Regions from separate parts of the Streptomyces sp. NPDC031121 genome, predicted to be linked through region 3. Evidence: riboswitches for the same ligand, from Rfam matches in the RefSeq annotation. Region 3 holds a riboswitch; each other region holds the start of a gene.
What was found. Region 3 has a riboswitch for cobalamin ahead of ACZ462_RS03075 (energy-coupling factor ABC transporter permease). Riboswitches for the same ligand answer to the same signal wherever they lie in the genome.
Positions count from the first base shown of each region.

Region 1: linked by a shared signal. The riboswitch ahead of ACZ462_RS24845 (ABC transporter substrate-binding protein) and the one ahead of ACZ462_RS03075 (energy-coupling factor ABC transporter permease) in region 3 are both predicted to bind cobalamin.
Region 2: linked by a shared signal. The riboswitch ahead of ACZ462_RS02020 (ribonucleoside-diphosphate reductase subunit alpha) and the one ahead of ACZ462_RS03075 (energy-coupling factor ABC transporter permease) in region 3 are both predicted to bind cobalamin.

Region 1 is NZ_JBVIGV010000013.1:211,052-214,267, forward strand. It holds gene ACZ462_RS24830 (alpha/beta hydrolase) at 1-396, shown strand, start outside; gene ACZ462_RS24835 (hypothetical protein) at 433-657, opposite strand; gene ACZ462_RS24840 (cold-shock protein) at 732-935, opposite strand; cobalamin riboswitch at 1,281-1,458, shown strand; gene ACZ462_RS24845 (ABC transporter substrate-binding protein) at 1,489-2,538, shown strand; gene ACZ462_RS24850 (FecCD family ABC transporter permease) at 2,535-3,216, shown strand, end outside.
Region 2 is NZ_JBVIGV010000001.1:422,784-425,999, forward strand. It holds gene ACZ462_RS02020 (ribonucleoside-diphosphate reductase subunit alpha) at 1-1,971, opposite strand, end outside; cobalamin riboswitch at 2,120-2,242, opposite strand; gene ACZ462_RS02025 (Uma2 family endonuclease) at 2,451-3,035, shown strand; gene ACZ462_RS02030 (YbdD/YjiX family protein) at 3,103-3,216, opposite strand, start outside.
Region 3 is NZ_JBVIGV010000001.1:667,411-670,626, reverse strand. It holds gene ACZ462_RS03080 (flavodoxin family protein) at 1-731, opposite strand, end outside; cobalamin riboswitch at 1,052-1,246, shown strand; gene ACZ462_RS03075 (energy-coupling factor ABC transporter permease) at 1,276-1,968, shown strand; gene ACZ462_RS03070 (energy-coupling factor ABC transporter substrate-binding protein) at 1,974-2,318, shown strand; gene cbiQ (cobalt ECF transporter T component CbiQ) at 2,322-3,071, shown strand; gene ACZ462_RS03060 (energy-coupling factor ABC transporter ATP-binding protein) at 3,068-3,216, shown strand, end outside.

The sequences.
Region 1 (3,216 bases), on a different contig from region 3:
GCCATGGCGACCGTCTGCGGCGACGTCACGACCCCGCGCGACCCCGACTGGTACCGGCGCGCCGTCGAACGGGCGCGCCCCGAACAGCCGGTGTTCGGGCCGCTGGTGAACGGCCCCGTGCCGTGCGCCTTCTGGCGGGAGAGGCCGCGGGAGGGGTTCCCGGAGATCCGCAACGACGTGCCCGCCCTCCAGCTCCAGGCCGCCGGCGACACCCGCACCCCGTACGAGGGCGGGCTGGGCATGCACCGCAGGATGCGCGGCTCCCGTCTGGTGACCGTCCCCGTCCGCACGCACGGGATCCTCGGCTCGCCGCACGGCCCGTGCGCCCGTCAGGCGGCGAACGACTACCTGCGGGACGGCATACTGCCCGCCCGCGACACGGAGTGCGCCCCCTGACCGGCGCGCCGGGGGCCGGTCCGGCTCCCCGGCGGCTCAGCGTGCGGGGAGCGCGCCGGGGGCCGCCGGGGGCCGGGCGGGCGGCAGGGCGGGCCGCAGCCCGTAGAGCCGCTCGCGCAGGGCGAAGAGGTCCCGGATCTTGCCGACCTGGGCCAGGCGGGCGAGGAGGGTGTCGATGCGGCGGTCGTCGCCGCGGTGCGCCGCCTGGAGGATCTCCTCGATGAGGCGGGCCGCTTGCAGGGCACGGTGCTCGCTGTCCACGGCAGGCCCCTACCCACGGAACGCCCCGCCTAGTGCTGTGACCAGGAAGACCTGCCGCCGGTACCGGAGGGCCGTCAGTGGCGGATGATGTTCTCCGCCTGAAGGCCCCGGTCCGACTGGGTGATGTCGAAGCTGACCTGCTCGCCCTCCATGAGCTCGCGGTAGCCGTTTCCGGCGATTCCCGAGTAGTGGGCGAAGACGTCCGGTCCTCCCCCGTCCTGGGCGATGAAGCCGAACCCCTTCTCCGCGCTGAACCACTTGACCGTGCCCTTGGCCATCTTGCCTCCTGCTGCGAACTGCGGGCGGCCGCCCTGCTCCGGGCGGCGACCCCCAGACCTACCGCGCACGGCGCCCGCGGCGCGGCTGCCACACCGACAGGTCACACGCTCCGGGCGTCCTTTCGGGGGGCGGGCGCGCCGTCCGAGGGGGAGGCGGACGGGGTGGGGAGCCGCGCCTCCCGAGGGGCGGGGGCGGGCGCCGCCGGGTGAGGACTTCGTGCAGCGGCTTGCCGCGGTCGGGGTGCCGCTGGTAACGGGCGGGCCCGTCGGCGCGGGTTGCGGCGCAGCGGCGCACGTCCCCGGCGCGAGCCCCGGCATGTGCGCCCTTCACGCCCAAGTGACCGGAATGTAATATCTCCAGGTCATCGCCGCGACGGGAGACAGGAAGCCGGTGCAAGTCCGGCACGGTCCCGCCACTGTGACCGGGGAGCAGCCCCTCAGAAGCCACTGCGCGCACGGCGTGGGAAGGCGGGGGGAACGCCGATCCGGGAGTCAGGAAACTGGCCTGTCGCGGGCCCGTTCCGAGGAGCGCGGACTCCCCAGGAGGCTCTACGTGTACGTCGGCATGCCCGGCTCCCTGCAACTCCCCCCGTCCCGCCGCCCGTCGCACCGCCGCGCCCTGCGCGCGGCCGCGGCCGCCGCCCTGGTCCCGGTGCTGGCCGCCGGCTGCGGCGGCGGCACCGATCCGGCCGGGGAGGACGGCAGGCCCGCGGCCGCTCCGGCGGCGGGCTTCCCGCTCACCGTCGACAACTGCGGCACCCGCACCACCTACGACAGGCCGCCCGCCCGGGCGGTCACCATCCACCAGCACCCGGCCGAGCTGATGCTGGCGCTCGGACTGAAGGACCGCATGGCGGGCACCGCCTTCCCCGACTCGCCCGTCCTGCCGCAGCACGAGCAGGACTTCAAGGGCATCAAGCAGCTCGCGGCGAAGGAGCCCTCCTTCGAGACCGTCGTCAACGCCGAGCCCGACTTCGTGTACGGCGGCTACGGCAGCGCCTTCGCGGAGAAGGAGGGACGGTCGCGCAAGGCGTTCGCGGACGCCGGCATCGACACCTACCTCAACCGCGAGTACTGCGGGAAGAAGCAGGTGTCCATGGAGGACGCCTACGAGGAGATCCGCACCATCGGCGGCATCTTCGGCGTCAGGGACCGGGCCGACGCCCTGGTCGCCGACCTGCGGGCCCGCATCGAGAAGACCGGCAAGGCCGTGGAGGGCGCCCCCGCCGTGCCCGTGTTCGTCTACGACAGCGGCGACAAGGCGGCGTTCACCGCCGGCGGCAAGAGCCTCGGCACCGAGATCATCAGGCTGGCCGGCGGGCGCAACGTCTTCGACGACCTCGGCGAGGTCTTCGGCGACGTCTCCTGGGAGCAGGTCGTCGAGCGCAGGCCCGAGGTCATCGCCATCTACGACTACGCCGGCGCCGGCAGCGTGCAGCAGAAGAAGGACTTCCTGCTCTCCCAGCCCGCCCTCGCCGACGTTCCCGCGATCAGGAACAAGCGCTTCGTGGTGGTGCCGCTGACCGCCACCCTCGTCGGCGTGCGCCCGCCGTACGCGGTCGAGGACCTGGCCCGCGGCCTGCACCCCGAGCGCTTCCGGTGACGGCCGCCGCCGCGGCCCGGCCGCGGGAGGAAGCCCCGGCCGGCCGGGCCGGGGAGGACGGCCGCGCCCCGGCCCGGCGCACCGGCCGGGCCCGGTTCCCGCTCGTCCTCGCGGGCCTGGGCGTCCTGCTGCTCCTGTCCGTGACCGCCGGACTCGCCATCGGCTCGGTGCACGTGCCGCCCGGCGAGGTCTGGGGCATCGTCGGCCACGCCCTCGGCGCCGACCGGTCCGAGCCGGCGTGGTCGCGGGCCCGCGAGCACATCGTGCTGGACGTGCGCGCGCCGCGCGTCCTGCTCGGCGCCGTCACCGGGGCCGGGCTCGCGGTGGTGGGCACCGCGATGCAGGCCCTCGTACGGAACCCGCTCGCGGAGCCGTACCTGCTGGGCGTGTCCTCCGGGGCCTCCCTCGGCGCGGTCGCCGTGATCGTCTTCGGGTTCACGCTGTTCGGCGCGGTGTCGCTGTCGCTGGCCGCCTTCGCCGGCGCGCTCGTGACGCTGCTGCTCGTCTACACCACGGCGCGCGCCGGGGGCCGGATCACGCCGGTGCGCCTGGTGCTCTCCGGTGTGGCCTTCGCGTCGGTGCTCACCGCGGTGATGGACCTGCTGCTGCTGACCGCCGGCCGCGGCAACGAGGCCCGCACGGTCCTGGCCTGGACGCTGGGCGGACTCGGCGGCGTGC
Region 2 (3,216 bases), 240 kb from region 3:
GACCAGGTAGGCGTTGACCTGGAGGAACTCGCCCGACAGCGTCTCGCGCTTGAACAGGTTGGACACCTGCGGCTCGATGCACTCGTACACGCCCGCGATCGACGCGATCGTCGCCGTCGGCGCAATGGCCAGCAGCAGCGAGTTGCGCATGCCGGTCTCGGCGATCCGGGCGCGCAGCGCCTCCCAGCGCTCCGGCCAGGACCGCTCCGTGTCGTAGTGGTCGGGGTGCAGCACGCCCTGCGCCGTACGGGTCTCCGCCCACGCCGGGACGGGGCCGTGCTTCTCGGCGAGGTCGGCGGAGGCCTCGTACGCCGCGAGCATGATGCGCTCGGCGATCTTCGTGGACAGGGCCTTGGCCTCGGCGGAGTCGAAGGGCAGGCGCAGCTTGAAGAAGACGTCCTGCAGGCCCATCGCGCCCAGGCCCACGGGCCGCCACTTGGCGTTGGAGCGGCCGGCCTGCTCGGTCGGGTAGAAGTTGATGTCCACGACGCGGTCGAGGAAGGTCACGGCCGTGCGGACGGTCTCGTCCAGGCGCTCCCAGTCCATCTCGCCCGTCTCGGTGAGCACGAACGCGCCGAGGTTGACCGAGCCGAGGTTGCAGACGGCGGTCTCGCCGTCGTTGGTCACCTCGATGATCTCGGTGCACAGGTTGGAGGAGTGGACGACGGTGCCGGGCAGCGCGGTCTGGTTCGCGGTCCGGTTGGAGGCGTCCTTGAAGGTCATCCAGCCCTGGCCGGTCTGCGCGAGGGTGCGCATCATGCGGCCGTACAGCTCGCGGGCGGGCATGGTCTTCTTGGCGAGCCCGGCCTGCTCGGCCTTGGTGTAGGCGGCGTCGAACTCCTCGCCGTACAGGTCGACCAGCTCGGGGACGTCGGACGGGGAGAACAGCGACCACTCGCCGTCGGCGTTCACGCGGCGCATGAACTCGTCGGGGATCCAGTGCGCGAGGTTCAGGTTGTGCGTGCGGCGGGCGTCCTCGCCGGTGTTGTCGCGCAGCTCCAGGAACTCCTCGATGTCCGCGTGCCAGGTCTCCAGGTAGACGGCGGCGGCGCCCTTGCGGCGGCCGCCCTGGTTCACGGCGGCGACGGAGGCGTCGAGGGTCTTCAGGAACGGGACGATGCCGTTGGAGTGGCCGTTGGTGCCGCGGATCAGGGAGCCGCGGGCGCGGATGCGCGAGTACGACAGGCCGATGCCGCCGGCGTGCTTCGACAGGCGCGCCACCTGGTGGTAGCGGTCGTAGATCGAGTCGAGCTCGTCCAGCGGGGAGTCCAGCAGGTAGCAGGAGGACATCTGCGGGTGCCGGGTGCCGGAGTTGAAGAGCGTGGGGGAGGACGGCAGGTAGTCCAGGCGGCTCATCAGCCGGTACAGGGAGGCGACTTCCTCGACGGCGGCGGCGCTGTCGTCAGCGGCGAGGCCGCAGGCGACGCGCAGCATGAAGTGCTGCGGGGTCTCGATGACCCGGCGGGTGATCGGGTGGCGCAGCAGGTAGCGGCTGTGCAGGGTGCGCAGGCCGAAGAAGCCGAAGCGGTCGTCGGCGCCCTCGGCGAGGGTGTGCTCGACGAGCGCGTCGAGGCGGGCCGCGTGCAGGCGGACGAACTCGGCGGTGCGGTCGGCGATCAGGCCCTCGCGGTGGCCGACCTCGACGGAGGCGGAGAAGGACGTCGAGCCCTGGCTCGCGGCCTCCTCGGCGACGGCGACCGTCAGCAGCCGGGCGGCGAGCCGGGAGTACGCCGGGTCCTCCGAGATCAGGCCGGCGGCGGCCTCGGTGGCCAGCCCGCGCAGCTCGGCCTCGTCGGCGGCGGCGCTGCGGCCGCGGAGCGCGGCGGCGGCGACACGGCCCGGGTCGGTGTCGGCAAGGTCGGCGGTCAGCTCGGTGAGGGTGCGCAGCAGCGCGGCCCCGGGGCCCCCGGCCTCAGCTCCGTGGTCGGACGGGTCGGACTCGGCGCGCGGTGCGGAAGGCGCGATGGTCACGGGGGGAGCTCTCCCTCGCTCGGCTCCGGGACACCGGCGGTGCGGGCGCGAGCGGGCGCGCGCGGGCAGGGCCCGGCAAGGGGCGGCACCGCGCGTCGTCCGCAGGCCCTACCGCGAGGCCCGGACGTGGTCGGCACCCGGTTCGGTCGAGCCGGGCGCACTGTCGGCAGGTCGTCGGACTTCGGTGACACCGATGGGTGTACTTCATACCGTTGCGGGACAGTTCCGGATTCCCACCGGATTCCCCTGCGGCGACAGCGAGGATGAGCATACATGTGGTGGGCGCTCTCTGCGGGACCCCCTAGATGTTGTGTCCGCCTTCGCTGAGCGTGGCCTCACAGCTCCAGTCGGTAGGTGAGATCCACCGGGCGCCCCGCAACGCCGACTGTCGAAGTCCGGGCCGCCGGGTGTGCCGGACGCGGGCGGGTGGCCGGCGCTATCGTCAGGAGAACAGCACCATCGAGGAAGGCGAGCGAGGCGTGACCGTGATGACCGACCGGCCCCACATGCTGTCCGACGAATTCGAGGCCCTCGCGCGCATAGGCGCCCGGGAGATCGAGGGGCTGCGGCTGGAATTCATCGACGGTGTCATCAGGAGCAAGGCCATGCCGGACGGGGACCACGGGCGCATCATCCAGTGGCTCACGCGGATCTGTATCCAGCACCAGTCCGAACTCTGGCTGCACCAAGGCGTTGGGATCAAGGCGCAGGAGTACCGGACGGGGCGGGCGATCCCGGACGCCGTACTCGCACACGAGGACGCTTTTGTAGGGCAGGGTGACTGGGCCGACCCCGAACCGATCCTGATGGCCGTCGAGGTGACGTCCTGGGATTCGGACACGCATCGTCGTGACCATGTCGAGAAGCCCCGGGCCTATGCGGAGACGGGCATCCCTGTCTACCTGCTCATCGACAGGGCCAAGTGCGAGGTGTCCGTCTACAGCCAGCCGAACGGCCGCCGGTACGAGAGCGTTCACGTCGTACCGTACGGATCGGACATCGCTCTGCCCGAGCCCGTCGGCATCACCTTGCAGACCGAGCCGCTCAAGAACTGGGTGCGCTGAGGCCGTCTGAGGCGCAGGGGCCCCGCCGGATGGCGGGGCCCCTGTCCATGCGCCGGTGCGGCAGCCCTCAGCAGCAGCGGAAGCCGCCCCGGGGGTCCCCCTCGCGCGCGTCGGTGCGGGCGCGTTCGAAGGCGCGGCGGGTCATGACCTCGGCGTCCGGATCGTGGGAGCGGGCGTGCGC
Region 3 (3,216 bases):
TACCGGTGTTCCGGGTTGGGGAAGTCGAAGCGGCAGCCGGCGTCCCACTGCGAGCGCTGGTTGCCGTGGGCCGGGATGCCGCCGGAGCGCTTGAGCAGCGCCGCGAGGTGCATGAGGTTCCACGACATGAAGGCGGTGTTGCGGTTGGTGAAGTCGTTCTCGGGGCCGCCCGATCCCGGATCGAGGTACGAGGGACCGGGCCCGGCCTCGCCGATCCAGCCGGCGTCGGCCTGCGGCGGGACCGCGTAGCCGAGGTGCTGGAGGCTGTAGAGGATGTTCATGGCGCAGTGCTTGACGCCGTCCTCGTTGCCGGTGACGAGCGCCCCGCCGACCCGGCCGTAGTAGGCGTACTGGCCGTGCTCGTTCAGCAGGGAGGAGCAGGCGTAGAGGCGCTCGATGACCTGCTTCATGACGGAGCTGTTGTCGCCGAGCCAGATCGGCCCGCACAGCACGAGGATGTCCGCGTCCATGACCCGGCTGTACAGGACGGGCCACTGGTCCGTCTCCCAGCCGTGCTCGGTCATGTCCGGCCAGACGCCGGTGGCGATGTCGTGGTCGACGGCGCGGACGACCGAGGTGCGGGCGCCGGCCGACTCCATGACGGCGCGGCTTCGGTCGATGAGCCCCTCGGTGTTGCTGGTCTCCGGCGAGCGCTTGAGCGTGCAGTTGACGAAGAGGGCGGTGAGGTCGGAGTAGTCGTACGGGTGCGCGGTGTCGGTTTCGGCGGCCACGGCACCACCCTGCGCCGCCCCTGGGCGGCCCGCCAGCGGACGGCGGCCGTCCGGGGGCGGCGCGCTCCCCGGGGTCGGCGCCGGGCCCGTTCCGCGGCTTCGGCGCACGCCGGTGGGAGCACGGGGGCGGAATCGCGCCGGGCCGCGCGCCGGTGCCCGCCCGGCAGCCCGAACGGCCGCCGGCGGGGGCGGAATCACAAGGCGGAACGGCCGCTGCTCCCCCTCCCGGAGAGCGCGTACGCCGGGCGCGGCCCGGGAAGCGGAATCCGGCTCGGGCGTGCCCTCGCCCACACCGGCTTGTTCCGGGTCCGTGCGGGCCATTAGGGTCAGCGGGCCTTGGTGTTCGGGAAACCGGTGGAAGACCGGTGCGGCCCTCGCCACTGTGAACGGGAAGTCCGGCTCCACTCCTGCGGGAAGCCACTGGGCGGCGCGGGGTGATCCGCACCGCCCGGGAAGGCGGAGCCAGGGCGGCAGCACCCGTGAGCCAGGAGACCGGCCGGGGCGCGTTGTCCATCCACGAGGTGCTGGAGAGGTCTCCCCACACATGCACATAGCCGAGGGGTTTCTGCCCCCGTTGCACGCGGCCGCCTGGGGCGCCGCGTCCGCTCCGTTCGTCGTCCACGGCGTCCGCGCACTCACCCGCGAGGTGAAGGAGAACCCCGAGAGCACCCTGCTCCTCGGGGCGTCCGGAGCCTTCACGTTCGTCCTTTCCGCCCTGAAGATCCCCTCCGTGACGGGCAGTTGCTCGCACCCGACGGGGACCGGGCTCGGCGCGATCCTGTTCCGGCCGCCGATCATGGCGGTGCTCGGCACCATCACCCTGCTCTTCCAGGCCCTGCTGCTCGCGCACGGCGGCCTGACCACCCTCGGTGCCAACGTCTTCTCCATGGCGATCGCCGGCCCGTGGGCCGGGTTCGGGGTCTACCTGCTGCTCCGGCGGTTCGGCGCCCCGCTCATGGTGGCCGTGTTCTTCGGCGCCTTCTCCGCGGACCTGGTCACCTACTGCGTCACCTCCGTGCAGCTGGCGCTCGCCTTCCCCGACCCGGGCAGCGGCATCGCCGGCGCCCTCGCGAAGTTCGGCGGCATCTTCGCCGTCACCCAGATCCCGCTGGCCGTCAGCGAGGGCCTGCTGACGGTCCTGGTGATGCGGCTGCTGATGCAGTCCAGCAAGTCCGACCTGGTCCGGCTGGGCGTCGCCAAGCTCGCCGGCCGCTCCGACCGGAAGGCGGCGGCGTGATGGGCATGAGCCGGAACGCGAAGATCAACACCCTGCTGCTGCTCGTGGTCGCCGCCCTCGCGGTGCTCCCCCTCGCGCTGGGGCTCGGCGACGGCAGGGAGGAGCCGTTCACCGGCGCCGACGGCCAGGCCGAAGCGGCGATCACCGAGCTCAAGCCGGACTACGAGCCGTGGTTCACCCCGCTGTACGAGCCGCCGTCCGGCGAGGTCGAGTCCGCCCTGTTCTCCCTCCAGGCGGCCCTCGGCGCAGGCGTCCTCGCCTACTACTTCGGAGTGCGCAGGGGCCGCCGCCAGGGCGCCGCGGCGGCCGCCGTGTCCGCCGCGCCGGGCGACACCCGCGCGGAGGGCTAGCCGGTGCTGCCGATCGACGTGGCTGCGCACGGCAGCCGCTGGCGCGGCCGGCACCCTCTGGAGAAGGCCCTGCTGGGACTCGGGCTGACGGTCACCGCGGTGTGCCTTCCGCCCTGGCCCGGCGGGCCCCTGGTCGCCGCGGCGACCCTCGCCGTCCTGCTCGGGCCGGCGGGGGTCGCCGGGCGGCAGCTGTGGCGGGCCTTCCGGATCCCGCTGGGCTTCTGCTTCACCGGTGCGCTGCCGCTGCTCGTCGCGGTCGGCGGCGCCGCCGGACCGGTTTCGCTGGCCCCGGACGGGCCGCGGCACGCGGGCGAGCTGCTGCTGCGCACGTCCGCCGCGTCCCTGGGCGTCCTGCTGTTCGCGTTCACCACCCCGGTCTCGGACGTGCTGCCCAGGCTGGTCCGCGCCGGGGTGCCGGCCCCCGTGGTCGACGTGGCGCTCGTGATGTACCGCATCGGGTTCCTGCTGCTGGACTCGCTCGCGCAGGTCAGGCGGGCCCAGGCGGCCCGGCTGGGGGCCGCGGACCGGGCGGCGGTGTGGCGGTCGCTGGCCGGGCTCGCCGCGACCTCGTTCGTCCGGGCCTTCGACCGGGCGGCGCGGCTCCAGTCCGGCCTCGCCGGCCGCGGGTACGACGGGGCGCTGCGCGTGCTGGTGCCCGAGGCCGCCCTGTCGCGGCGCTTCCTCGCGGCCTCAGGAGCGCTCATCGCGGGCCTGGTCGCGCTGACCTACACCCTGGAGGGGCTGTACTCGTGAACCCGTTGGTGGAACTGGCCGGAGCGGGCTACGCCTACGACGACGGCCCGGCGGTGCTGGACGGCGTGGACTTCTCCATCGCCGAAGGCCGGGCGCTGGTCCTGCTGGGCCGCAACGGCAGCGGCAAGACCACGCTGATGCGGCT